Regions from separate parts of the Pantoea sp. SGAir0418 genome, predicted to be linked through region 3. Evidence: predicted binding sites of a transcription regulator. Region 3 holds the regulator's gene; each other region holds the start of a gene.
What was found. Region 3 encodes sigma-54, which starts transcription at its own class of promoters, with help from an activator protein. Its sites were predicted from a motif close to GTTGGCACANNTTTCGCTNT; they were not measured.
Positions count from the first base shown of each region.

Region 1: C1N84_RS14735 (gamma-glutamyltransferase family protein) is a predicted target of sigma-54. The motif match lies at 1,747-1,766, and genes of this name have one in related genera.
Region 2: C1N84_RS01660 (gamma carbonic anhydrase family protein) is a predicted target of sigma-54. The motif match lies at 3,720-3,739, and genes of this name have one in related genera.

Region 1 is NZ_CP027911.1:3,130,528-3,138,032, forward strand. Features, by position in the region: gene C1N84_RS14725 (transporter substrate-binding domain-containing protein) at 1-644, opposite strand, end outside; gene hpxU (MurR/RpiR family transcriptional regulator HpxU) at 839-1,678, opposite strand; gene C1N84_RS14735 (gamma-glutamyltransferase family protein) at 1,871-3,457, shown strand; gene hpxX (oxalurate catabolism protein HpxX) at 3,469-3,654, shown strand; gene C1N84_RS14745 (AtzE family amidohydrolase) at 3,651-5,048, shown strand; gene hpxZ (oxalurate catabolism protein HpxZ) at 5,051-5,434, shown strand; gene puuE (allantoinase PuuE) at 5,509-6,462, opposite strand; gene hpxA (allantoin racemase) at 6,498-7,229, opposite strand; gene C1N84_RS14765 (GntR family transcriptional regulator) at 7,226-7,505, opposite strand, start outside.
Region 2 is NZ_CP027911.1:352,267-359,771, reverse strand. Features, by position in the region: rRNA gene C1N84_RS01680 (23S ribosomal RNA) at 1-1,221, opposite strand, end outside; tRNA gene C1N84_RS01675 (tRNA-Ala) at 1,421-1,496, opposite strand; tRNA gene C1N84_RS01670 (tRNA-Ile) at 1,641-1,717, opposite strand; rRNA gene C1N84_RS01665 (16S ribosomal RNA) at 1,792-3,333, opposite strand; gene C1N84_RS01660 (gamma carbonic anhydrase family protein) at 3,828-4,382, shown strand; gene C1N84_RS01655 (DUF1488 family protein) at 4,358-4,606, opposite strand; gene aroE (shikimate dehydrogenase) at 4,603-5,421, opposite strand; gene tsaC (L-threonylcarbamoyladenylate synthase type 1 TsaC) at 5,424-5,999, opposite strand; gene C1N84_RS01640 (DNA topoisomerase family protein) at 6,002-6,550, opposite strand; gene smg (DUF494 family protein Smg) at 6,575-7,048, opposite strand; gene dprA (DNA-protecting protein DprA) at 7,020-7,505, opposite strand, start outside.
Region 3 is NZ_CP027911.1:3,520,885-3,528,389, forward strand. Features, by position in the region: gene mlaF (phospholipid ABC transporter ATP-binding protein MlaF) at 1-764, opposite strand, end outside; gene C1N84_RS16505 (calcium/sodium antiporter) at 992-1,975, shown strand; gene kdsD (arabinose-5-phosphate isomerase KdsD) at 1,988-2,968, shown strand; gene kdsC (3-deoxy-manno-octulosonate-8-phosphatase KdsC) at 2,982-3,548, shown strand; gene lptC (LPS export ABC transporter periplasmic protein LptC) at 3,545-4,117, shown strand; gene lptA (lipopolysaccharide ABC transporter substrate-binding protein LptA) at 4,092-4,646, shown strand; gene lptB (LPS export ABC transporter ATP-binding protein) at 4,652-5,377, shown strand; gene rpoN (RNA polymerase factor sigma-54) at 5,426-6,859, shown strand; gene hpf (ribosome hibernation promoting factor) at 6,881-7,168, shown strand; gene ptsN (PTS IIA-like nitrogen regulatory protein PtsN) at 7,335-7,505, shown strand, end outside.

The sequences.
Region 1 (7,505 bases), 390 kb from region 3:
CACGGTGAATCTTTCAGCATAAACTGCGGCACCGGGGCTTTTTCCGCGTTCTGCCGCGCAATCGCCGCGACCACCAGGTTTCCGGTAGCGACATACTGCACCTGACCGGAGAGATAGGCGGACAGCGTAGTGTTGTTATCTTCGTAGCGCTTCACCTGAGCATCTTTCGGGGCGACATCGCTCAGCACCATGTCCTCTACCGCACCGCGCGTCACGCCAATCGATTTACCGCTCAGCGCCGCCGCATCTTTCAGCGTCTCGCCTTTCGGGCCGAACACGCCGAGGAAGAACGGTGCGTAGGCGCGGCTGAAGTCGATCACTTTTTCGCGCTCGGCGTTTTTGCCCATGCTGGAGATCACCAGGTCGACCTTGTCGGTCTGCAGATACGGCACGCGGTTGGCGCTGGTCACCGGCACCAGCTGCAACTTCAGTTTCATCTGCTTCGCGAGGTATTTCGCCATGTCGATGTCATAGCCCTGCGGCTGCAGATCGGTACCAACCGAGCCAAACGGCGGGAAGTCCTGCGGCACCGCCACGCGAATCACGCCACGCTTCTGGATATCCTGCAGCTGATCGGCCATGGCGCTGCCTGCCTGCGCCAGCAGCAATGCTGCTCCTGCTACTGCCAGTAATACTTTGTTCATTATGCACCCCGGTGAGTTAATGGTGAAACAAAAGATTCTTGGTAAATTGATTTGCAACTAATGTGCCAACCACAACGGGCAGCAAACGCAGCGGCTAAGCGGAGGATTTAAGGCGGTTGTGGGCGCATCATAACGGGGATCACCCCGTTAGCAGACGCGATCAAAAAAGGTGCAAAGCACCAAAACGGTGCCCTTTAGCGGTGTTCCAGCTCGTCAAGCTGCTGGTAAAGATCGGCAATCTGATGGATGCGCTGACGCCCCTGCGACAGCATTTCGTGCAGCAGCGCGTTGGCCAGCAGGTTGATCAGGCTCATTGCCGAGGCGTAGCTGTCAAAGGCAGAAACGCTGTCGAGCGGTGCGCACAGCTGCCAGCGCGCCAGGGTCAGAATGCCCTGCGCCTGCGGTTCGCACAGCACCAGTACCGGGATGCCGCTCTGCTGCAGCTGCTGCATCAGTGGACGGATGATGCGTGGCCGACGGCGAAACGCCATCACCACCACCACATCTTCCGGCGTCATGTCCACCAGCTCTTCGCCCAGCGTCTGGCCTGGCTGCGGCAACACCTGCACCTGAGCGCGCGCCTGCAGCAGCTGCTGACGCAGATGCAGCGCCACCGGATACGCGTTGCGCATCCCAATGATAAACACCCGCCGTGCGGCGCCCAGCGCGGCAATCACCTCGCTAAACTGCCGGGCGTCAATGCTGTTGACCCACTGCGTCAGGTTCGCCATCTCCTGCTTGTAATGACGCGACAGCAGCGTGTTGCCCTGCACCGCGTCGCGGTTATCGGTCAGCGGCATTCCGCTCTGGCGCAGGGTGCGCAGCTCATCACGCATGTCTTTGTATTTTTCATAGCCGAGGCGTTTGAACAGCCGGCTTACCGTGGCCTTTGATACGCCGCTGAGCCGCGCCAGCTCAGCGCTGTTATAGCTAATCAGATCATCAAAATGGTCAAACACAAAGTCAGCAATGCGCTGCTCCTGCGGCGACAGTTGCGGATAGTGACTGCGAAGGCGTTCATCGAGCTGTTTCATCATCGGTCCTGTAACTTTCGTTTCATCACAAGCTAGCATAAATCGATCCAGGCTGGCGTAACACCAAAACTGGAACGGCTCTTGCTTTACCATTGCTACAGACTGGTAGCGGCGCAATTTGTTGCGCTTGTTTTCCCTATCCAGCGCGCCAAATCGCGCCGCTACAAAAGAATAATCCGGGAACAGTTCATTATGATTCAAAGCAATATGGCCCCGATGGGCATGGCGGTGACGCCGCATCACCTTGCCAGTGAAAGCGCACTGGCGGTACTGCGTGAAGGCGGCAACGCGCTGGAAGCGATGGTGGCGGCCGCGGCGACCATCGCGGTGGTCTATCCGCACATGAATGGCCTTGGCGGCGACGGCTTCTGGCTGGTGGTGCCACCCGGCGGTGATCCGGTTGCCATCGATGCCAGCGGTGCTGCCGGCTCGCTGGCGCACCCCGACTTCTATCACGGTGAGAGCCATATTCCGCATCGCGGCCCTAAAGCGGCACTGACGGTTGCCGGCACCGTCAGCGGCTGGCAGGAAGCGCTGACGCTGGCGCACGAACTGGGCGCGACGCCGCTGCCGCTGAGCCGTTTGCTGCGCGATGCGATTCGCTATGCGGCCGATGGCATTCCGGTCACCGCCTCGCAGGCGGCAGCGACGGCGGCAAAACAGCATGAGCTGCAACATCAGCCCGGTTTTGCCGCCACCTTTCTGCCTGATGGCGCACCGCCCACCGCCGGCAGTCGTTTTACCCAGCCGGCGCTGGCGCAGACGCTGAGCGTGCTGAGCGAGCAAGGGCTGGAGAGCTTTTATCGCGGTGAGCTGGCGCACCATCTGGCGCGCGAAATGGGCGCGCTCGGCATGCCGATTACGCTGGACGATTTACACCGGCAGCGTGCCCGGCGCTGCACGCCGCTGCACCTCGCGCACAGCGAAGGCGATATCTGGAACATGACGCCGCCAACGCAGGGGCTGGTATCGCTGGCGATCCTCGGGATCACCGATCGTCTGGCGATGGCCGACGCCAGTGAAGCACAGACGGTGCACCGCATCGTTGAAGCCACCAAACAGGCCTTTGCCCTGCGTGATCAACACATCACCGATCCGCGTCACATGGCGATTGATGTGCAGTCGCTGCTGAATGCCGATCATCTCGGCACGCTGGCCGCGCAGGTGCAGGACGATCGCGCCGCGCCCTGGGGCACCGGACGCGGACCGGGCGATACCGTGTGGATGGGGGTGATGGACAGCAGCGGCCTGGCGGTCTCCTTTATCCAGAGCATTTACCACGAATTTGGCAGCGGCGTCGTGCTGCCCGGCACCGGTATTACCTGGCAAAACCGTGGCGCGGCGTTCAGCCTGCAGCCGGATCACCTGCTGACGCTGGCACCGGGCAAACAGCCGTTCCATACGCTCAATCCAGCGGCGGCACGCCTGAAAGATGGCCGCACGCTGGTGTACGGCTCGATGGGCGGTGATGGCCAGCCGCAAACCCAGGCGGCGATCTTTACCCGCTATGTCATTCAGGGCCAGCCGCTGCAGCAGGCGGTCAGCGCACCGCGCTGGCTGCTTGGCCGCACCTGGGGCCAATCCTCGGACTCCCTCAAGCTGGAGGCGCGCATCGCGCCTGAAACCGTGCAGCAACTGCGCGCGCTCGGTCATGAAGTCGAACTGCTGGCTGAATACAGTGAAGTGGTGGGCCACGCCGGCGCCATCGTCAGACACAACAATGGCATGCTGGAAGGCGCGTTTGATCCGCGCAGCAACGGCAGCGCTGCCGGTTTTTAACGGAGAAAATCATGAGTGCACAACCGGACTGGGCAACCTATATCGCCCAAATGGAGCAGATTCTGGCGCTGGAGCTGGACGACACGCGCCGCGCCGAGCTGCTAACGCAGTTTAACCGTATCGCCGCGATGGCGCAGCCGCTGATGGCGCTGCCGCTGGATGATCGCCTGGAAGTAGCGGGAGTATTTCATCCATGACGCTGGCAGCCTTATCGATAAGCCAGCTGCAGCAGGCACTGGCGCAGGGCGATCTCAGCGCGCGCGACATCGCACAACAGACGCTGGCTGCCATTGAACAGCATAACCCGGCCATTAACGCCTGGACCGCCGTCACCGCGCAGCGCATGCTGCGGGAAGCCGATCGGCTGGATCAGCAGCGTCAGCGCGGCGAGCCGCTGCCGGCGCTGGCTGGCATTCCCTATGCGGTAAAAAACCTGTTTGACGTCGCCGGTCACAGCACGCTTGCCGGTGCCAGCCTGTTCAGCGAGCGGCCGGTGGCACAGCAGGATGCGTGGGCGGTCTCTAAGCTGCAGCAGAGCGGCGCGCTGCTCTCCGGCATGCTGAATATGGACGCCTACGCTTACGGCTTTACCACCGAGAACACCCATTATGGTGCCACCCGCAACCCGCGCGATCTGTCGCGCGTGGCCGGCGGCTCATCTGGCGGTTCCGCGGCAGCCGTCGCTGCCGGGCTGGTGCACTTTTCACTCGGCACCGACACCAACGGATCGATTCGCGTGCCTGCTTCGCTGTGCGGCATTTTCGGCCTGAAACCTACCTTTGGTCGTCTGTCGCGCAGCGGCAGCCACCCGTTTGTCGCCAGCCTCGACCACATCGGTCCGTTTGCCCGCTCGGTGGAAGATTTGAGTCTGGTCTACGATGCGCTGCAAGGCGGCGACGCCAGCGATGCGTTTCAGGCGGCGCGCCCTGCGGAACCGGTCAGTGACAGGCTCTCTGCAGGCAGCGAAAAGCTGCGCAGCGCGGTGCTGGGCGGCTTTTTTGCTGACTGGTGCAGCGATGAGGCGCGCGCGGCGGTGGCGGTAGCGGCCAGCGCGCTCGGCGCGACAGAAGAAGTGACGCTGCCCCAGGCCGAACTGGCGCGCTCGGCCGCGTTTATCATGACCGCCGCGGAAGGCGGCAATCACTATCTGCCAGCGCTGCGCACCCAGCCAGAACGCTTTGAGCCGAATTCACGCGAACGCCTGCTGGCGGGCACGATGCTGCCCGCCGCGTGGTATGTGCAGGCCCAGCGTTTCCGCCGTCACTTCCAGCAGCAGGTGCTGCCGCTGTTCGACCATTACGACGTGCTGATCGCCCCGGCGACGCCCTGTACCGCCACCACCATCGGCCAGGAAACCATTCACATCAACGGTCAGGATTTGCCGACACGCGCCAGCATGGGCATGCTGACGCAGCCGATTTCGTTCCTCGGCCTGCCGGTGTGTAGCGTACCGCTGCTCACTGCCAGCGGCTTACCGATTGGCCTGCAACTGATTGCCGCGCCGTTTAACGAACAGCTGGCGCTGCGCGCCGCCTGGACACTGCAGCAGCAGGGTGTGACGCTGCCACAAACCTCTTTTATGGATGCCTGAAGATGACACCTGAACATATCGATCGTCCGGCGATACTGGCTGAAGTCACCGCCGCGTTTTACCGCTACGAGCAGGCGCTGGTGAGCAATGATGTCGCCGTGCTGGACGAGTTGTTCTGGCACGATGCGCGTACGGTGCGACTCGGTGCCGGAGAGAATCTGTACGGGATTGAGGAGATTCGCGCCTTTCGCGCGGCGCGTCCGTCAAAGGGGCTCGATCGCACCCTGCGCAATACGGTCATCACCACTTTTGGCGATGACTATGCGGTATGCAGCACCGAGTTCACCCGCGAGGGCGTGGAGAAGACTGGCCGTCAGCAGCAGACCTGGGTACGGCTGCCGTGCGGCTGGCGCATCGTGGCGGCGCAGGTGAGTTTGATGAGCTGACGCAGGCGCGAGTGTTGCCCTCTCCTGGCAAGAGAGGGCAAAAACGACCTGACATCCGTGAAAGGTAAGGCCGCTCAGGCAGCCGGATGCGTCTTCATCCAGTGATCGGCAATCTGCTGACGCGTGCACACCCACACCTTGTCGTGCTGCTGGATATGGTCGAGGAAACGCTGCAGCGCGCGGAATTTCCCCGGACGCCCCAGCAGACGGCAGTGCATGCCAATCGACATCATCTTCGGCGCCGTCGCGCCCTCTTCATACAGCACATCAAAGGTATCGCGCAGATAGGTATAGAACTGCTCGGCGGTGTTGAATCCCTGCGGCGTGGCGAAGCGCATGTCGTTGCACTCCAGCGTGTAGGGAATGATCAGATGCGGCTTCACCGTGCCGTCCTGACAGGTGACCTGCGTCCAGAACGGCAGATCGTCACCGTAGTAATCGCTGTCGTAGCTGAAGCCGCCCTGCTCGACCACCAGCCGCCGCGTATTGGGGCTGTCGCGCCCGGTATACCAGCCGGTGGGCGCTTTACCGAATAACTCGGTGAGCACGTCCACTGCCTGCTGCATGTGCTGACGCTCGGTTTTGGCATCCATCCCCTGATAGTGAATCCAGCGCCAGCCGTGGCTGACCACATCGTAATCGGCGGCTTTGATGGCCTCGACAATCTGCGGGTGCCGCGCCAGTGCCATCGCGACGCCAAAGATGGTCAGCGGCAGGCCGCGCTGCTGAAACTCCTGATGGATGCGCCAGAAACCGGCACGCGAGCCGTACTCATACAGGGAATCCATCGACATGTGGCGATCGGCATAGCTGGCGGCACCGATGATGTCGGAGAGAAACTGCTCAGAGCCCGCGTCACCGTGCAGCACATTGTTTTCAGCGCCCTCTTCATAATTGAGCACGAACTGCACCGCCACCCGCGCCTCACCCGGCCACTGCGCGTGCGGCGGCTGGCCCGCATAGCCAATCAGATCGCGCGGATAATTTTTGTTGAAGCTGTACTCTTTCTTTTCAGATACATCACTCATTCTGCAAGTTCCTGTCATCAGTCCTCAACCAGCCCTTAGTTTAGGTGCTGAAATGCCGCGCTGAGCGGTTTTTTAATCGGGTAAGCCAGATCGCCGTGTTTGCTGGTACCAAAGCCCAGCGCCAGTAATGACTCGACCATTTTCACCGCCGCACTGACGCCATCAATCACCGGCAGGCCCAGTTCTTTAGTCAGATCCTGCGCCAGCGACGCCATGCCGCCGCAGCCCAGCACAATCGCCCCGCTGCCATCTTCACGTTTCGCCTGCAGGCAGCGCTCGCGCACTTTCTCCTGCGCGACGCCGCTGCCGTCCTCAAGCGCCAGCACCGGCAGATCAATAGCGTGCAGCGCGGCACAGTGATGGCTGAATCCGTACTGCTGCAGCAGATGGCGGGCGATCACCAGCGTGCGCGGCAGCGTGGTGACAATCGAAAAGCGCGTCGCCACCAGCGTCGCGGTGTGCATCGCCGCTTCGGCAATGCCAATTACCGGTCCGCTCGCCAGTTCGCGCGCCGCCAGCAGTCCCGGATCGCCAAAGCAGGCGATGATATGGCCGCTGACGCCCTGCTCTTTGCCGCGTTTTACCTGTTCCAGCACGCCCACCGCGGCAATCGCTTCATCAAAGTGTCCTTCAATGGAGGGCACGCCCTCGCTCGGGCACACCGCCACAATCTCCGTGCCAGGTGCGGCCACGGCGCGTGCCGCTGCGCCGATGGTCGCCGTCATGGCGGCGCTGGTATTCGGGTTGATCACCTGGATCAGGCTCATGATGCCGCTCCTTTATGACCGGCAAATAACCGGGTGAAATCAGGCAGGGTTTCGCCGCTGCGTTCAAAGTGCAGGCTGGCGACGATATGTTCGAAGTGATGTTGCAGCGCCGTGGTTAACGCCGGCAGATCGTTTTGCCGCAGCAGATCCACCAGCCGATCGTGATGATCGCAACGACAGCCGCGCTGCCACGGTGCACCGTAAGCGGCGATCACCAGTGAGGAGCGCTGCGTCAGGCGCGTCACCATGTCAGTCAGCACCTGGTTGCCGGAAATC
Region 2 (7,505 bases), 930 kb from region 3:
CAGCACACCTTCAGCGGCTTACAGAACGCTCCCCTACCCAACAACACATAGTGTCGCTGCCGCAGCTTCGGTGCATGGTTTAGCCCCGTTACATCTTCCGCGCAGGCCGACTCGACCAGTGAGCTATTACGCTTTCTTTAAATGATGGCTGCTTCTAAGCCAACATCCTGGCTGTCTGTGCCTTCCCACATCGTTTCCCACTTAACCATGACTTTGGGACCTTAGCTGGCGGTCTGGGTTGTTTCCCTCTTCACGACGGACGTTAGCACCCGCCGTGTGTCTCCCGTGATAACATTCTCCGGTATTCGCAGTTTGCATCGGGTTGGTAAGCCGGGATGGCCCCCTAGCCGAAACAGTGCTCTACCCCCGGAGATGAGTTCACGAGGCGCTACCTAAATAGCTTTCGGGGAGAACCAGCTATCTCCCGGTTTGATTGGCCTTTCACCCCCAGCCACAAGTCATCCGCTAATTTTTCAACATTAGTCGGTTCGGTCCTCCAGTTAGTGTTACCCAACCTTCAACCTGCCCATGGCTAGATCACCGGGTTTCGGGTCTATACCCTGCAACTTAACGCCCAATTAAGACTCGGTTTCCCTTCGGCTCCCCTATGCGGTTAACCTTGCTACAGAATATAAGTCGCTGACCCATTATACAAAAGGTACGCAGTCACCTAACAGGTAGGCTCCCACTGCTTGTACGTACACGGTTTCAGGTTCTGTTTCACTCCCCTCGCCGGGGTTCTTTTCGCCTTTCCCTCACGGTACTGGTTCACTATCGGTCAGTCAGGAGTATTTAGCCTTGGAGGATGGTCCCCCCATATTCAGACAGGATACCACGTGTCCCGCCCTACTCGTCGGACTCACAACTCATGCATCTTCGTGTACGGGGCTGTCACCCGGTATCGCGCGACTTTCCAGACGCTTCCACTGATGCACAAGCTGATTCAGGTCCTGGGCTGCTCCCCGTTCGCTCGCCGCTACTGGGGGAATCTCGGTTGATTTCTTTTCCTCGGGGTACTTAGATGTTTCAGTTCCCCCGGTTCGCCTCGTTAACCTATGTATTCAGTTAACGATAGTGTGTCGAAACACACTGGGTTTCCCCATTCGGACATCGACGGCTGTAGCGGTTCATATCACCTTACCGTCGCTTTTCGCAGATTAGCACGTCCTTCATCGCCTCTGACTGCCAGGGCATCCACCGTGTACGCTTAGTCGCTTAACCTCACAACCCACAGGCGTTTTGCAACGCTGCGGACTGCAAGCATTTGAGAGACTCGAACGCATCGTAAATTTCATTCTTATTACGGAGAATGAACACGACGCGTCGTTTCAAATTTTCAGCTTGTTCCGGATTGTTAAAGAGCAAATACTTCGCAGCACACCGTCGCCGGTATACTCTGAAGTAAGTTTCAGTACTGTAATGGTGGAGCTAAGCGGGATCGAACCGCTGACCTCCTGCGTGCAAGGCAGGCGCTCTCCCAGCTGAGCTATAGCCCCATACAGTCACTGCAGAGACCATCTACTACCACTCACCAGGAGTTCCGTGTTTTAACCACGGCAATTCGTGCTCAGGCAAGGCATGCAGGAGGGAAGTTTACTTGGGTAAACGACCGAGTGCATAACGCCGCATGAGTGCGAATCTGGTAGGCCTGAGTGGACTTGAACCACCGACCTCACCCTTATCAGGGGTGCGCTCTAACCACCTGAGCTACAAGCCTGTAGAGGTTTTTTCTGCTCGTTACTTTTCTATCAGACAATCTGTGTGAGCACTTCGCGGGAAGGTATCTTCAGGTAAGGAGGTGATCCAACCGCAGGTTCCCCTACGGTTACCTTGTTACGACTTCACCCCAGTCATGAATCACAAAGTGGTAAGCGCCCTCCCGAAGGTTAAGCTACCTACTTCTTTTGCAACCCACTCCCATGGTGTGACGGGCGGTGTGTACAAGGCCCGGGAACGTATTCACCGTAGCATTCTGATCTACGATTACTAGCGATTCCGACTTCATGGAGTCGAGTTGCAGACTCCAATCCGGACTACGACGCACTTTATGAGGTCCGCTTGCTCTCGCGAGGTCGCTTCTCTTTGTATGCGCCATTGTAGCACGTGTGTAGCCCTGGCCGTAAGGGCCATGATGACTTGACGTCATCCCCACCTTCCTCCGGTTTATCACCGGCAGTCTCCTTTGAGTTCCCGGCCGAACCGCTGGCAACAAAGGATAAGGGTTGCGCTCGTTGCGGGACTTAACCCAACATTTCACAACACGAGCTGACGACAGCCATGCAGCACCTGTCTCAGAGTTCCCGAAGGCACCAAAGCATCTCTGCTAAGTTCTCTGGATGTCAAGGCCAGGTAAGGTTCTTCGCGTTGCATCGAATTAAACCACATGCTCCACCGCTTGTGCGGGCCCCCGTCAATTCATTTGAGTTTTAACCTTGCGGCCGTACTCCCCAGGCGGTCGACTTAACGCGTTAGCTCCGGAAGCCACGCCTCAAGGGCACAACCTCCAAGTCGACATCGTTTACGGCGTGGACTACCAGGGTATCTAATCCTGTTTGCTCCCCACGCTTTCGCACCTGAGCGTCAGTCTTCGTCCAGGGGGCCGCCTTCGCCACCGGTATTCCTCCAGATCTCTACGCATTTCACCGCTACACCTGGAATTCTACCCCCCTCTACGAGACTCAAGCCTGCCAGTTTCAAATGCAGTTCCCAGGTTAAGCCCGGGGATTTCACATCTGACTTAACAGACCGCCTGCGTGCGCTTTACGCCCAGTAATTCCGATTAACGCTTGCACCCTCCGTATTACCGCGGCTGCTGGCACGGAGTTAGCCGGTGCTTCTTCTGCGGGTAACGTCAATCGGCAAGGTTATTAACCTCACCGCCTTCCTCCCCGCTGAAAGTACTTTACAACCCGAAGGCCTTCTTCATACACGCGGCATGGCTGCATCAGGCTTGCGCCCATTGTGCAATATTCCCCACTGCTGCCTCCCGTAGGAGTCTGGACCGTGTCTCAGTTCCAGTGTGGCTGGTCATCCTCTCAGACCAGCTAGGGATCGTCGCCTAGGTGAGCCATTACCCCACCTACTAGCTAATCCCATCTGGGCACATCCGATGGTGTGAGGCCCGAAGGTCCCCCACTTTGGTCTCGCGACGTTATGCGGTATTAGCTACCGTTTCCAGTAGTTATCCCCCTCCATCGGGCAGTTTCCCAGACATTACTCACCCGTCCGCCACTCGCCACCCAAAGAGCAAGCTCTTCTGTGCTGCCGTTCGACTTGCATGTGTTAGGCCTGCCGCCAGCGTTCAATCTGAGCCATGATCAAACTCTTCAATTTAAAGTTTGATTTGCTGCAACGAGTGCAGCGATGCTCTGTGAATTAAACTTCGTAATGAATTACGTGTTCACTCAGCAAAGACTTGATATTTTTTAAAGCCCGTAGGCTTGTGATATCAATCCTGCGAGTGCCCACACAGATTGTCTGATAAATTGTTAAAGAGCGGTGCGACGCGGCGTTCGGCCTGCTGTCGCGAGGTGGCGTATATTACGCTTTCCTCCTTCAGAGTCAAACACTTTTTTCAGCGTTTTTCTCCGGCGGGGTGAATCGCTTCACGCCCTGCTGAGCCGCCTGCGTTGCCGCTTTGCCGTCTCAGTGGTGGCGCATTATAGGGATCCGGATTTTTTGCACAACCCCTTTTTTCGATCTTTTTTATCGACTGGCGAGTTTTCACTCTTTTCGCTGCGATCGCGAGCGATCCGCGCAAAAATCAGCTTGTTTACCCGCACCGGAAGCCGCAGGCTAGCGGGAAACATCAGAAAAGGAGAAATAGAATGTCTGTAGCCCTGCGCCCTTATAAGCAACATATTCCCCACACCGGCGAACGTGTGATGGTGGATAGCAGCAGCGTGGTCGTTGGCGAAGTCGAGCTGGCTGATGATGTCAGCATCTGGCCACTGGTAGCAATCCGCGGTGACGTGAATAAAGTGGTGATTGGTAAACGCAGCAATATCCAGGATGGCAGCGTGCTGCACGTTACGCATAAATCCAGCAGTAATCCCGATGGCTTTCCATTGATCATCGGTGAAGACGTGACGGTGGGCCATAAAGCAATGCTGCACGGCTGCACCATTGGCAACCGCGTGCTGGTGGGTATGGGCTCGATCCTGCTGGATGGCGCGATCGTCGAAGATGAGGTGATGATTGGCGCCGGCAGCCTGGTGCCACCCGGTAAACGCCTGCAAAGCGGCTATCTCTATTTAGGCAGCCCGGTGAAGCAGATTCGGCCGCTAAGCGAAGCGGAAATAGCCGGACTGCTTTATTCGGCCAGTAATTATGTCGGCTGGAAAGATGAATATCTGGCTCAGGGCAGCCACAGCCAGCCCTGATCGTCGGCCTGCTCCGCCCGGAGCAGCTGCTCGGCCTCTTCCTCCAGATCCCAGCGATGCGCGCTAAACAGCGCCATCGCCTCTCCGGCACCAAAGCGCTGCTGCAGCGCCGGCAGCGATATTGCGCAGGTCAGTCCCATACCATTCACCAAGACCGGGAACAGCACCGCCTGCCGGACTGCGTCCCAGCTTTCCCGATCGGGAAACTGGATAGCCTGATTCATGCCTGCATCGCCTGTTTAAGTTGATCGATGACCGGCGCGATCTCCGGCATAACGCCATGCCACAGCTGAAACGCATGCGCCGCCTGACCCACCAGCATGCCGAGTCCATCCGCCAGCTGCTGTGTGCCGTGCTGCTGGCACCACGCCAGAAATGGCGTCAGCCCCTGCTGATAAAACATGTCGTAACAGCGCACCTGCGCATCAATCAGCGTAACCGGCAGCGGCGGCACGTCGCCCGCTACGCCGCTGGAGGTGGCATTGATGATCAGATCAAAACGTTCGCCGGCCAGTTGATCAAAGCTCATCGCCTGGATCGCCCCACTGTGCTGGAATAGCTCAGCCAGCTGTTGCGCGCGTTCCGGCGTGCGGTTAACCACCACCAGCGCGCAGCCCGTCGAGAGCAGCGGCAGGATCACCCCACGCGCCGCGCCGCCCGCGCCCACCAGCAGAATACGATCGCCCGGCCGGATCAGCTGCAGCCGTTGCAGATCGCTCAGCAGGCCGATGCCGTCCGTGTTATCACCCAGAATCGAACCATCGGCTCGCTTCTTTAAGGTATTTACCGCGCCGGATAATGCCGCGCGTTCGCTGAGCTCATCCGCGAATTCCCATGCCTGCTGTTTAAACGGCAGCGTAACATTGGCGCCTTTGCCACCAGCCGCAAAAAACGCCTCTATCGCCTGCGGGAACCCTTCCAGCGGTGCGCAGATGCGTCCGTAGGGATGTTCAATACCGGTCTGCTCAGCAAAAGCGGCGTGAATAAACGGAGATTTGCTGTGGGCGATGGGATGACCAAAAACGGCAAACTTTTCCATAATCAGCCCTGACGAATGAGTTCACCGCTAATAGCATCGCGGATTTCAGAAGGATTCAGGCGACCGCCGGTGGCCGCCTGCAACACCGGGAACTGCGAGCCAAACTGCTCTGCCACTTCGGCGGCGCTGCGGCACGGCGGCTGACCGGTTAAATTCGCGCTGGTTGAGACCAGCGGCTTGCCAAATCCGCGACACAGCGCCTGAACCTTCGGATGATCGCTGACGCGAATCGCCAGCGAATCAAAGCGGCCGGTTAACCAGCGCGGCGTATGCGGCGAAGCAGGCACCACATAGGTGACCGGACCCGGCCAGCTGGCAAACATACGTTCGCGCTGCAGCACGGTGAGTTCGCGATCGGCAATATAAGGCTCGAGCTGCGCATAATCAGCGGCGATCAGGATCAAACCCTTTTCCACCGGGCGCTGTTTCAGTGCCAGCAGGGCCATCACCGCGCTTTCGCTGTCCGGATCGCAGCCAAGGCCGAATACGGCTTCGGTAGGGTAAGCAATCACTTGCTGTTGCTGAAGTTGTTCGATGCAGAAGTCGAGGCTTCCGGGTGCATGCTGGCTCTGGTTCATGATCACTCTTCATCCTGGGCGATGGGCTTACTGCAGCGTTTGCTGGCGCAGAAGCGCTTCATGCCCTGTGCGGTTTTCTTTTCTATTAATAACGGGAACTGGCAATGGGGGCAGACACCTTCCAGCGGCGTGGCGTTGATCGCGAACTGGCAGTCGGGATATCGATCGCAGGCATGGAAGGTTTTGCCATAGCGTGAACGGCGCTGCACCAGCTTGCCGCTGGCGCACTGCGGACAGGCAATTGCGGTTTCGTCCGGCTTATCGATGGTTTCCGTGTAATCACACTCCGGATAGTGGCTACAGCCGACAAACATGCCGAATCGCCCCTGGCGCAGCACTTTGTCCGCACCACACTGCGGGCAGGCATGACCTTCCAGCACTTTGACAATATGGCCATCACCCTGACTTTTCAGCGGGCGAATATAGTCGCAGGTTGGATAATTAACACAGCCGAGAAAAGGCCCGTGTTTGCCGGCACGTATCACTAATTCTGCCCCGCAGGCGGGGCAGGGATCGTGTTTACGCACGGTAAATAGTGCTGGTTTACTCATATTACCGAATGCATTAATCGCAAATTAATGCAGCATACCTTCATTGACGTCGAATAACAGTTCTTCCATCTGCTGATAGGCATTTTCACACCCGGGGATGTTAAACAGCACCATCAGCACCACCCATTTGAGATCTTCCAGATCGAATTCCAGCGTATCAAGCGCCATAACCCGTTCGATGACCATTTCGCGCGTTTCCATATTCAGCACCTGGATTTGCTCCAGGAACAGAATAAAACCACGACACTCGGCATCTAAACGCTGGCTCTCTTCTTCCGTGTAGATTCGCATGGAGAGCGGGTCGTTAGCCAGCAACACTGGCGCGACCAGGCCATCCTGATAATCCGCTAACCGCTCAAGCCAATTCAACGCATTGTAGATATCTTCGCGATGAAAACCGGCATCGGTTAAGTCATCGGTCAATTTATCCTGGTCAACGCGCATTTCAGCCTCGTTGTGGATATACGTCTCAAACAAGTACATAAGTACGTCGAACATGGCATGCCCTCCTCAATCGGACATAGCCGCCGGGTACAGCTGCGATCCATCCTGCTAACTCCAGCTCCAGCAATTGCGCTGCGATAACTGGCACAGGTTGGCCGGCACGTTCAGCGACGACGTCAACAGGTGTAACCTCATCACCTACGTTAGCCAACACGCTGGGAAATGGCAATGGCACATCATCACTGAGTTGTGAATATATTGTTTCTGAGATGCTGGCCGGCAACCATTGCAGGGCAGAATGCAAATCCTCAAGGATATTGTTGGGATGCGCCACCAGCAGCGCACCCTGCTGAATCAGCCAGTGCGTGCCTTCACAGCCAGGATTACCCAGCGCGCCAGGCAGCGCATACACGTTACGGTTTTGTTCCAGCGCATACCGCGCCGTTACCAGCGAGCCACTCTTCAGTGACGCTTCAACCACCAGCACGCCATGACTCAGGCCACTGATAAT
Region 3 (7,505 bases):
CGGAACGGCACCGGACCATCCGCATGACCCTCAATAAACTGGCGCACGCGCGGATCGGGATTCTCCCTCAGCTGCGGCGCACTACCCTGAGCAATAATCTTTTGCCCGGCAACAATATAGGCATGGTCGGCAATGCTCAAGACCTCCGGCACATCGTGTGAAACCACAATGCAGGTGACGCCCAGCGAATGGTTAAGCTCATCAATCAGCTTGACCAGCACGCCCATGGTAATGGGATCCTGGCCGACAAAGGGTTCGTCGAACATGATCAGCTCCGGCTCCAGCGCAATTGCACGCGCCAGCGCCGCCCGGCGCGCCATGCCGCCGGAGAGTTCGGCTGGCATCAGCTGCGCTGCACCGCGCAGTCCGACGGCTTCCAGCTTCATCATTACCGTGCTGTGCAGCAATTCCGCTGGCAGCCGGGTGTGTTCGCGCAGCGGCCAGGCAACGTTTTCATAGACGTTAAGGTCGGTGAACAGCGCACCGGACTGGAACAGCATGCTCATTTTTTTACGCACGTCATACAGCTTACGGCGCGACAGCGTCGGAATGTTCTGGTCACGAAACCAGATCTCACCTTTGTCCGGCTGCAGCTGCCCGCCAATCAGGCGCAGCAGGGTGGTTTTACCGATGCCGGAAGGGCCCATAATCGCCGTGACTTTGCCCGCCGGAACGGTCAGCGAAATGTCGTCGAAGATGGTGCGATTGCCGCGCGTAAAACTGACGCCACGAACCTCAACCAGATTCGTTTGCTGCTGGATCATCATTACCTCTTTAAACGGATCGGGCGTAATTAACGTGGTGGATGGTAGCCTGGTAAACCACAATGCACGATAGTTTTACAGAAACTTACCCGTCCGGTGTGGCGAAAACGGCCTTAAAATTTACTTTTGCCTCTCAGACAGTCAAAATCAGCGCCTGATTCCGCACGCGCACTGCTTTTACCTGTCGGACAAGGTTTGCCGGCACCGTTATCCATCAAGGATTTTTCATGTTCGTAGCCACTGCCCTGCTGTTTATCGGATTGATTTTACTGGCTTACGGAGCTGACCGCCTGGTGTTCAGCGCCGCGATCCTGTGTCGATCCCTTGGCATTCCCCCGTTGATCATTGGCATGACGGTGGTGAGCATTGGCACTTCACTGCCGGAACTGATCGTCTCGTTCTCTGCCGCACAGCATGGTCAGATGGATTTAGCCGTGGGTACCGCGCTGGGCTCGAACATCACCAATATTCTGCTGATTCTGGGTGGCGCTGCGCTGCTGCACCCTTTAACCGTACACTCCAATCTGATTCGCCGCGAACTCCCTCTGCTGCTGCTGGTCTCACTGCTCAGCGGCATCATGCTGTTTGATAACCAGCTCAGCCGGCTGGATGGCGTGGCACTGCTGCTGCTGGCGCTGGGTTATCTGCTGGTGGCGATCCGCATCGCCCGGCGGGCCGAGCGCGATAATAATGACACCCTGACGCGTGAACAACTGGCGGAGCTGCCGCGCGACGAAAGCGGCAACACGGTGGCGTTTCTCTGGCTGGCGGTGGCGCTGATTATTCTGCCGATGTCGACGCGCATGGTGATCGACAACGCCACGGTGTTTGCGGATTACTTCGGCGTTAGCGAACTGGTGATGGGACTGACGCTGATTGCTGTCGGTACCAGCCTGCCGGAACTGGCCACGGTGCTGGCCGGCGCGCTGAAAGGCGAAGACGATATCGCCATCGGCAACCTGATTGGCGCCAATATCTTCAATCTGGCGATTGTGCTGGGCCTGCCGGCGCTGGTGCATCCCGGCGCGATCGATACGCACGCCTTTGCGCGGGATTACTGGATTATGCTGGGCGTCAGCGTGCTGTTCGCCCTGCTGTGCCTGCTGCGCAAGCGCCGCATCGGCCGCATAGCGGGCACGCTGCTGTTAGGTGGATTTATCGTGTGGGTGCTGTGGCTGTGGCTCAGCCCCACGCTTATCGCAAGCTATTAAGGATGACTGACCATGTCACATCAGCAACCGGATTTCGACTTCCAGCAGGCAGGTAAAGCGGTACTGCGCATTGAACGCGAAGGGCTGGAACAGCTCGATCAGTATATTAACGCCGACTTCAGCCGCGCCTGCGAAATGATCTTTGCCTGCCGTGGCAAAGTGGTGGTGATGGGCATGGGCAAATCCGGCCATATCGGCAAGAAGATGGCCGCCACCTTCGCCAGCACCGGCACGCCGGCGTTCTTCGTCCACCCGGGTGAAGCCAGCCACGGCGATCTCGGCATGGTCAGCACCAACGATGTGGTGATCGCCATCTCGAACAGCGGCGAGTCAGGCGAAATCCTCGCGCTGATCCCGGTGCTCAAACGGCAGAAAGTGCAGCTGATTTGCCTGACCAGCCGTCCGGAGAGCGCCATGGGCCGGGCTGCCGATGTGCATTTATGCGTGAAAGTACCGCAGGAAGCCTGTCCGCTCGGGCTGGCACCGACCTCCAGCACCACCGCCACGCTGGTGATGGGCGATGCGCTGGCGGTGGCGCTGCTGGAAGCGCGCGGCTTCACGCAGGAAGATTTCGCGCTGTCGCACCCGGGCGGCGCGCTGGGGCGCAAACTGCTGCTGCACGTCAGCGACATTATGCACAGCGGCGATGAAATTCCCCACGTCACCCGTGACGCCTCACTGCGCGACGCGCTGCTGGAAATCACGCGCAAAAACCTCGGCCTGACGGTGATTGTCGACGACCTGATGAAAATCGAAGGGATTTTCACGGACGGTGACCTGCGCCGCATCTTCGATATGGGCATCGATTTCCAGTCGGCCCGCATCCAGGATGTGATGACGCGCGGCGGGATTCGCGTGCGCCCTAACCTGCTGGCGGTGGACGCGCTTAATCTGATGCAAAACAAAAACATCACTGCGCTGCTGGTGGCCGATGACGATCGCCTGCTCGGTGTGGTACATATGCATGACATGCTGCGCGCTGGCGTGGTCTGAACGGGAAACAACAATGAGTGCTGAAACCACGATGGTCGACACCTGCTACGGCCCGGTGAGCGCCGACGTGATGGCGCGGGCGGCCAACATCCGCCTGCTGATTTGCGATGTCGACGGCGTGATGTCCGACGGCCTGATTTACATGGGCAACAGCGGTGAAGAGCTAAAGGCCTTTAACGTGCGCGACGGTTACGGCGTGCGCTGCCTGCTGACCTCGGACATCGAAGTGGCTATTATTACCGGCCGTCGCGCTAAACTGCTGGAAGATCGCTGTAAAACGCTCGGCATTACGCATCTTTACCAGGGACAGTCGGATAAGCTTTTGGCCTGGCGCGAACTCCTGGATAAACTGTCACTATCGGCAGACCAGGTCGCGTATATTGGTGACGACCTGATCGACTGGCCGGTAATGGCACAGGCGGGTCTGAGCGTGGCCGTCGCCGATGCGCATCCGGTGTTACTGCCGCGCGCGCATTACGTGACGCGCATTGCTGGCGGTCGCGGTGCAGTACGTGAGCTATGCGACCTGATTTTGCTGGCGCAGAACAAATTTGAGGATGCCAAAGGGCAATCAGTATGAGTAAAAGCAGGCGTTGGATAACGCTGATTCTGGCGCTGATCGCCCTGGTGCTGATCGGCTGGAATCTTACCAACCAGGACGACAGCGCCACGCCGGTGGCGACCAACGATCAGGCGCCGACCTACACCAGCGCCAACTCCAGCACCGTGGTGTATAACCCGACGGGTGCGCTGGCCTATAAGCTGGTCTCGGATAAAGTGACCTACTTTTCGGCCGAAGAAGTGAGCTGGTTCGATAATCCGGTGATGACCACTTACGACGAAAACAAAGTGCCCACGTGGTCGGTTCGTGCTGACAAGGCAAAGCTGACGAAAGATCGTATGCTGTATCTTTATGGCCACGTTGAAGTACACACATTGACGCAGGATTCCCAGCTTGAGCGCATCATCACGGATAATGCTCAGGTTAATCTGGTCAGCCAGGATGTGACGTCTGACGATCAGGTCACCCTATTTGGCCGCAGTTTTAACTCCACTGGCATGAAGATGCGCGGCAACCTACGGACAAAGAATGCCGAGCTGCTTGAAAAGGTCAAAACCTCCTATGAAATTCAAAATGAACAAAAATAGCCTTAAGTTGCTGCTGGTGAGTGCGCTGCTGGCAACCAGCCTGCCGGCGCTGGCGTTAACGGGCGATTCGGACAAGCCGGTTAACATCGACTCGGTGAACCAGGCGCTCGATTTGCAGGGTAACGTCGCCACCTTTACCGGCAACGTGATCGTGACCCAGGGCACCATCAAAATTACCGCCGATAAAGTGGTGGTAACGCGTCCGGGCGGCGACAGCAACAAAACCATCGTTGATGCCTACGGCAATCCGGCTACCTTTTATCAGATGCAGGACAACGGCAAACCGGTGCAGGGTCACGCCGCCAAACTGCACTATGAGCTGGCCAATGATTTCGTCGAGCTGACCGGCAACGCCTTTATCGAGCAGCAGGACAGCAACATCAAAGGCGATCGCATCACCTATCTGGTGAAAGAGCAGAAAATGCAGGCCTACAGTCAGGGCCAGAGCAAGCGCGTCACCACCGTGCTGGTGCCGTCGCAGCTGCAGGATAAAAACGGTTCGTCTGCGAGCCCCAAAAAGAGTAACTGATCGCTATGGCCACATTAGTCGCTGAAAACCTGGCGAAAGCCTACAAAGGCCGTCGCGTAGTAGAAGATGTCAGCCTGCAGGTGAAATCCGGCGAGATTGTCGGCCTGCTGGGCCCCAACGGGGCCGGTAAAACCACCACTTTCTACATGGTGGTCGGCATCGTGCCGCGTGATGCCGGCCGCATCATCATTGATGAAGAAGATATCAGTATTCTGCCGCTGCATGCGCGCGCGCGGCGCGGCATCGGTTATCTGCCGCAGGAAGCGTCGATCTTTCGCCGTCTGAGCGTCTACGACAACCTGATGGCGGTACTGCAGGTGCGTGACGACCTGACGGAAGAGCAGCGTCAGGATCGCGCCAATGAGCTGATGGACGAGTTCCACATCGGCCATCTGCGCGACAGCATGGGCCAGGCGCTGTCGGGCGGTGAACGTCGCCGCGTCGAGATTGCCCGTGCGCTGGCCGCCAATCCAAAGTTTATCCTGCTGGATGAACCTTTTGCCGGCGTTGACCCCATCTCCGTTATCGATATCAAAAAGATCATCGAACACCTGCGTGACAGCGGCCTCGGCGTGCTGATCACCGACCACAACGTGCGTGAAACGCTCGCGGTGTGTGAGCGCGCATATATCGTCAGCCAGGGCCATCTGATTGCCCACGGCACGCCAGATGAAATTCTTGCAGATGAGCAGGTTAAGCGGGTTTATTTGGGCGAAGAGTTCAGACTCTGATAAGGTGTCGGCATACCCGACATTTGCTTAGGAAATTCTAGCCGGATTATGAAGCAAGGTTTGCAACTCAGGCTCAGCCAACAGCTGGCGATGACCCCCCAGTTGCAGCAGGCAATCCGCTTGCTGCAACTCTCTACGCTTGAACTCCAGCAGGAACTGCAACTGGCGCTGGAAAGCAATCCGCTGCTTGAACAAACCGATCTGCACGATGAAGTCGACGCCCGCGAATTTCAGGAGAACGAGGCGTTAGATACCCGTGAGGCACTCGAACAGAAAGAGATGCCGGAAGAGCTGCCGCTCGATGCCACCTGGGACGAGATCTACACGGCCGGTACGCCCTCCGGCACCGGCACCGATTACCAGGACGACGAGCTGCCGGTGTATCAGGGTGAAACCACGCAGTCGCTGCAGGACTATCTGATGTGGCAGGTAGAACTGACGCCGTTCACCGACACCGACCGCGCCATCGCTACCTCCATCGTCGATGCCATTGACGATACCGGTTATCTCACCGTCAGCTTACAGGACATTTGTGACAGTATTGGTGACGAAGAGCTGACGCTGGAAGAGGTGGAAGCGGTGCTGAAGCGCGTACAGCGTTTCGATCCGGTGGGCGTCGGCGCACGCGATCTGCGTGACTGCCTGCTGGTGCAGCTGTCGCAGTATGCGGCCGATATGCCGATGCTGAACGAAGCACGGCTGATCGTCAGCGAGCATCTCGACCTGCTGGCTAACCACGATTTCCGCAGCCTGATGCGCGTTACGCGGCTGAAAGAAGAGGTGCTGAAGGAAGCGATGCTGCTGATTCAGTCGCTCGATCCGCGCCCCGGGCAGTCCATCAATACCAGCGAGCCCGAGTACGTGATTCCCGATGTGCTGGTGCGCAAGACTGGCACACGCTGGACGGTGGAGCTGAACGCTGACAGCCTGCCGCGCCTGAAGATTAATCAGCATTACGCCGCGATGGGCGGTTCTGCGCGTAATGACAGTGACAGTCAGTTTATTCGCAGCAACTTACAGGAAGCCCGCTGGCTGATTAAGAGCCTGGAGAGCCGCAACGACACGCTGCTGAAAGTGACGCGCTGTATTGTCGAACAGCAGCAGGCGTTTTTTGAACAGGGTGAAGAGTATATGCGTCCGATGGTGCTGGCGGATATCGCCCAGGCCGTGGATATGCATGAATCCACCATTTCCCGCGTCACCACGCAAAAGTATTTGCACAGCCCGCGTGGCATTTTTGAACTGAAGTATTTTTTCTCCAGTCACGTCAGCACCGAAGGCGGTGGCGAAGCCTCGTCGACGGCGATCCGTGCACTGGTGAAAAAATTAATCTCCGCGGAAAATCCCGCAAAACCCTTGAGCGACAGCAAACTGACCTCCATGTTATCTGAACAGGGCATCATGGTGGCGCGACGTACGGTTGCTAAGTATCGCGAGTCTTTATCTATACCGCCATCAAACCAGCGCAAGCAGCTGGTTTGACCGAAACAAGAAGGAAGACCTATGCAGCTAAACCTTACCGGACTGAATGTTGAGATAACCGACCCACTGCGCGAATTTGTAAATAACAAATTTGCCAAACTGGAACACTATTTTGATCGTATCAATCAGGTTTATATTGTTCTGAAAGTGGAGAAGGTGACGCAGATTGCGGAAGCAACCCTGCACGTCAACGGCGGGGAGCTGCACGCCACATCGGAAGCGGAAGACATGTACGCGGCCATCGACGGGCTGATTGACAAGCTGGCCCGTCAGCTGACCAAACACAAAGACAAACTGAAAAAACACTAACCTTCACGCTTGCAGAGTGCTGACGGGTTCAGCACTCAGAGGAGAAATGGGGCGGGTCACCGCCCCGTTTTGTCATCTGCGCAAGCGCCTGCAGTCACCTGCCCTGCCCGTTCGCGGTGTCCCGGTACGTGCCTTACGGCTATGTGAACACGCAAGTGAAACGATGATGAACAACGATCTGACACTGGAATTGAGCGCGGTCCTTTCGCTGGACTGCACCCGCAGCGGCGTACACTGCCAGAGTAAAAAGCGCGCGCTGGAAATTATCAGCGAGCTGGCCGCTAAGCAGCTCAATCTGCCGCACCAGACGCTTTTTGAAGCCATCCTGACCCGTGAA